DNA from 2 places in the Halobacillus naozhouensis genome. Region 1 is predicted to be linked to the other one. Evidence: predicted binding sites of a transcription regulator. Region 1 holds the regulator's gene; the other holds the start of a gene.

Region 1 (2,474 bases):
CAAAGCAGGTGCTGAAGTAAGGGAAGTTGCCTTTCACAAATTCGCTCCACACGGGGTAAGCGGGGTTGTTATTATTTCGGAGTCGCACTTAACGATCCATAGCTTTCCCGAGCATGGATATGCAAGTATCGATGTATATACTTGCGGTGATCGCATCGATCCAAATGTAGCAGCTGAATTTATTGTCGAAGCACTAGAGGCTGGTCGAAATGAAACAGTGGAAGTTCCGAGAGGGATGGGGCCTGTTGAAGTGCCACAGTCCCGTGTCCTATAGTGATTGAAAGCCGTACAGTTCCTTCTGTACGGCTTTTTTTGTTATATAAGAAATTACAAAAATATTTGCTTGTGAATAACCATACTGAAATTAGCAACATCCAGCTCCAGCACGCAGGACCAGTCATCCGCTTCCGCTTTTGTTCTTGTCTGCATTGATTCGAACTTTGCTTTCGCGTTAAGTGCGTTTAGGGAACCTTCACTTTTTTTTTTAGTAAAACGTGTTAAAATATAATCAGATGATGTCGAATTTGTTTTGAAGGGGTTAGGTATGTGAAATCATTTATTTCCAGGTATTTTAGTAATCATGCAGAAACAAGTGAAGAACCACATGATAAGAGACTTAAAACACATTACTATAAAGCCAAGAAAGACGAAGTATTCAGAGCGGTAGCGGATCTATTTCCTGCACCTTCTGAAAAAGCGGCCGTTTCAAATGAGCGTGGAGAGATTACCGTGAACTATAAGGGAAACAGAAAAGCCTTCATCGTTGCAACCATTATTATGGTACGTCCATTTCAAACATCTGTAGATTTTTCTGTGACTAGTGATTCAGGTGGACCGGTAGATTTTGGCTTCAGTGACAGGTTGATTCTTCAGCTTTACGAGCAGCTTGATCGTCAGTTTCCTTCATTAAAATCGTCAGAAAGATGAGAATGAATCGAAGAATATGTGGAGTTGATTGTATTGAAATGCCCAAATTGCCACTATAAAAGTACGAAGGTGCTGGATTCGAGGCCGATCGAGGAGGGACATTCGATCAGGCGGAGAAGGGAATGCGAACAATGTGACTTTCGCTTTACGACCTTTGAGAGAATCGAAGAGGTACCGCTGATTGTCGTAAAAAAGGAAGGAACGAGAGAAGAGTTCAGCCGTGAGAAGCTTATGCGCGGTCTTATACGTGCATGTGAAAAAAGACCGGTTGCTGTTGAGGAATTGGAAGCTGTAACCCTTGATATTGAGAAGGAACTGAGAAATCGTGGTGTATCAGAAGTTCAAAGCAAGGATATAGGTGAAATGATCATGGGGCGACTTTCAAGAATTGATGAGGTAGCTTATGTTCGTTTTGCATCAGTATATCGCCAATTTAAAGATATTAATGTGTTTATAGACGAGTTAAAAGAATTAATTAAACATGAAGATAAAGGATGAGCCGGGTTGGGGCTCATTTTCTTTTTCAGATGAAAGGGGGGTCTATTCATGGATCGGTATATAGGAAAGCTTTTACCAATAGATGGATTTAGAATTATTCAAACAGGTTCAGCTCCTCAATCCGCTCAATGGTCATTAACCCATTTATATCAACCACTAATAGGAAAGCTAGCTATTTCCTTATATCAATTTTTAGTTAATGAATATGAAACGTGCGAGCGAGGGTTTGTACAATCCCATCATGCGATTATGGCGTTTCTGTCTACCCCCTTGGATCAAGTATATAAAGCCAGGCAAAAGCTTGAGGCGCTAGGGCTTTTACGAACATATCTATCAAAAAAAGAAGCGACAACTGTTTACTTATATGAAATCAGGCCCCCATTTTCCCCGGAGGAATTTTTTAATGATGATATGCTTTCCTTGTTGTTAAGACATGAAATGGGTGAAGATAAATTTAAATCATTGCGCACCAGGTTTTCCTTGCCTACTGTTTCTGTGGAAGAATATGAGGAAGTAACAGAAACATTTGATCGTGTATTTCATGGGGTGTACCCTTCGTCAGCTTTACTGGATCAGCAAAAACAATCTGCGCAACGTCGAGAAGGCACAGTGTCCCGCGGTCCAGCGATTTTAAACAGCCGGGTAGATTTTAATTGGCTGCATCATGCATTAAAGCAGAGGATGTATCCGAGTGAGAAGATTCTTACTGGGGATCATCGGAGGATTATTTCCCAGCTAGTTGCTTTGTACAACTTAACGTCCAGTGAAATCGAGCGGGCGATTATCTGGGCTATTAATGAGGAAAATGAATTGATAATTGATGAACTAAAAGCTGCTTGTCATGATTATATGAAAGACAGGCCTTCTGCAGAGAATGGGAGTATTGACGAGCGGGAAAAGGTCCCTGAGTCTACTAATAAAGAAGCAGGCAATAAGGAAGAGCAGTTTATTCAATTACTAGAAGAAATCTCACCTAGAGAACTTTTGGAGGATCTATCGAACGGTAATCAAGCCTCAGAGCAGGAAATGAAAATAATTCGAGATATTAT
Region 2 (2,474 bases), 240 kb from region 1:
GGAATTATACAGTTACTAACTTTGTCGATGTTCCTACTGTTCCTCTTAATGGAAATAAAATGTTAATCTTGAGCTTTTCCATAGGAATCGTAATTGCTTTTATTAAGTATACTTCGAAAAAGCTGATGTCGGCACATGAATTTCTGGATGAATTATTTGAAGGAAGTAAGACCGTTATCCTTGGTGGAGTCATTATTATTTTGGCTGTGACATTAGGGGACATTATGCGGGCTGGAGCCCCGGAAGGGATTGGAACTGCTCTATATATTAAGGAAGTGGCAGCGGGTGTCATACCAAATAGTATTATCCCAGTAGCCATTTTCATTATTTCGGGATTTGTGGCTTTCTCGATGGGAACCTCATTTGGAACCTGGGCCATTATGATGCCGATTGGTGTATCGCTGATGATCGCAACAGGAGGAGACCCATTCCTTGCAGCTGCAGCGGTCCTCTCAGGCGGAGCATTTGGGGATCATTCTTCACCTATTTCTGATACAAGTATCATGTCTTCAGTTGGTGCTGACGTAGAACATATGGAACATATTAATACACAGCTTCCGTATGCATTAATGGCAGCTGGTATAGCTTCAGTTCTGTTTTTAATATCTGGATTTGTATTTTAAGTATAACTTAAAGAGGACGGCCCCTTATTTTTACAGGGCGCCGTCCTTTACTCATTTTTTCACTTTTATTTTACCTGTCCATTTTTTAAAGCCGCCTTTAAGTTGATTAAGGTCTTGATATCCTTTTTTATCTAACATCAGAGCAGCTCTTGATGAGCGTGTGCCATTTTGACAATAGAAATAAACAGGCTTGTCTTTTCGGATTTCAACGAGACGATTTCTCATTTGAGATAAAGGAATGTTTCTTGCGCCTAAAATATGGCCGCCATCGAATTCTTTAGGTTCGCGAACGTCAATCAGTTGTGCCTTTCTGTATCCTTGTCGGAATTCGTCTTCCGTTAATGTGGTCAGTACTTTATTTGCTTTGATAAACCGGAATACACCGAATGCAATTAAGATGACAAGGCCACCTATTAATATCCAAAGTTCCATACTCTATATACCCCCTCTTCCCTTATCTATTATATGGTGGAATGCGTCGGTTTTCAAAGAATTTTTATAGCCGATGAATTTAAAATAAAAAATATTTGGGCATGTTATCGAATTCAATCCGTTTGTCTAGGCATTTTTTGAATTTCGGTGGATGCAACAGAGGAAAAAGTTTATGAGTTATAAAAAAAGGGGAACATTCTCTTCTTAGCTTTATTTTTCTTTTGATTTTGCAAAATTATTAGATTGACAAAATGACTTAAACTTGATCGAAACACAATATATGGAGAAATATTCTTAATTCGAATACAATATATTGATTAACTTTTTGTGGGTGTGGTATGTTACCTATAGAGATTAATTCAATGAGTTTTAGACATGCAGCATAAAAGTAGTTAAAGGGTGAAAAGGAGAGGTAGACATGCAGACAACAACCACAGGTAACACGCCATCAAGGTTGAATGTGGAACGGCTGAACGCGGATATCCGTCAATTTGATCAAGTGCACGAAATAACATCAGATATGCACTTAACTCATAGTGGAGTATCACGCTTAGTGATGCTGGATCGTTATGCATTCAAAGATACGGAGAAGCTGACGTTGTCCGAAGGGGATTTCGTAGTCCTGACCGTCAAGGATGATCCGAAGTTCCCTGCTAGAGGATTTGGTTTCATTGAGTCAATTGATTGGGAAAATCACAAGGCAAAGGTTAAAGTCGAGGCTGAGTTTATTAATGTGCTCGAAAAAGAGGAAGAACGAGAAACAGGCTTAATTACTAGGAACCTGGATACGATTGATAAGCCGCTTGAGGTTTTCTATGAGCAAATTGCTTTAAGGAATGCAACTGGACTATCAGCAGTGGAAGTCGATGAAGCTAAGAAGGAAAAAAGCTTCAATGATTTTTACGAAGAGCTTTCGAATCTCAACTTTATTCCAGCTGGACGAGTTCTCTACGGTGCGGGATCAAATACAGATGTAACGTATTTTAACTGTTACGTAATGCCGTACATTCAGGATTCTCGGGAAGGAATTTCTGATCACCGTAAGCAAGTGATGGAAATCATGTCTCGCGGAGGCGGCGTTGGTACAAATGGTTCTACACTGAGACCCCGCAACACACTGGCAAGAGGGGTTAACGGCAAGTCATCAGGATCAGTCTCCTGGCTTGATGATATCGCTAAGCTGACTCATTTAGTTGAGCAAGGCGGTTCAAGACGTGGCGCACAAATGATTATGTTATCAGATTGGCACCCTGATATTATCGAATTCATCATTTCAAAAATGCAGAACCCGCGAATTTTAAGATTTTTAATTGAAAACACCGAAGATGAACAAATTAAAGCACTAGCAGAAGAAAAGCTTAAATTCACTCCTTTAACGGAAATCGAGAAAGACCTGTATCAAAGCGTGGTTAACTATAA

Evidence for each region. Region 1 encodes NrdR, which represses ribonucleotide reductase genes. Its sites were predicted from a motif close to AACACNATATATNGTGTT; they were not measured.
Region 2: P9989_RS12555 (vitamin B12-dependent ribonucleotide reductase) is a predicted target of NrdR. The motif match lies at 1,326-1,343, and genes of this name have one in related genera.

What each region holds. Positions count from the first base shown of each region.
Region 1 is NZ_CP121671.1:2,629,344-2,631,817, reverse strand. It holds gene speD (adenosylmethionine decarboxylase) at 1-274, shown strand, start outside; gene P9989_RS13845 (cytosolic protein) at 547-927, shown strand; gene nrdR (transcriptional regulator NrdR) at 961-1,425, shown strand; gene P9989_RS13835 (replication initiation and membrane attachment family protein) at 1,474-2,474, shown strand, end outside.
Region 2 is NZ_CP121671.1:2,387,423-2,389,896, reverse strand. It holds gene P9989_RS12565 (Na+/H+ antiporter NhaC family protein) at 1-623, shown strand, start outside; gene P9989_RS12560 (rhodanese-like domain-containing protein) at 675-1,055, opposite strand; gene P9989_RS12555 (vitamin B12-dependent ribonucleotide reductase) at 1,474-2,474, shown strand, end outside.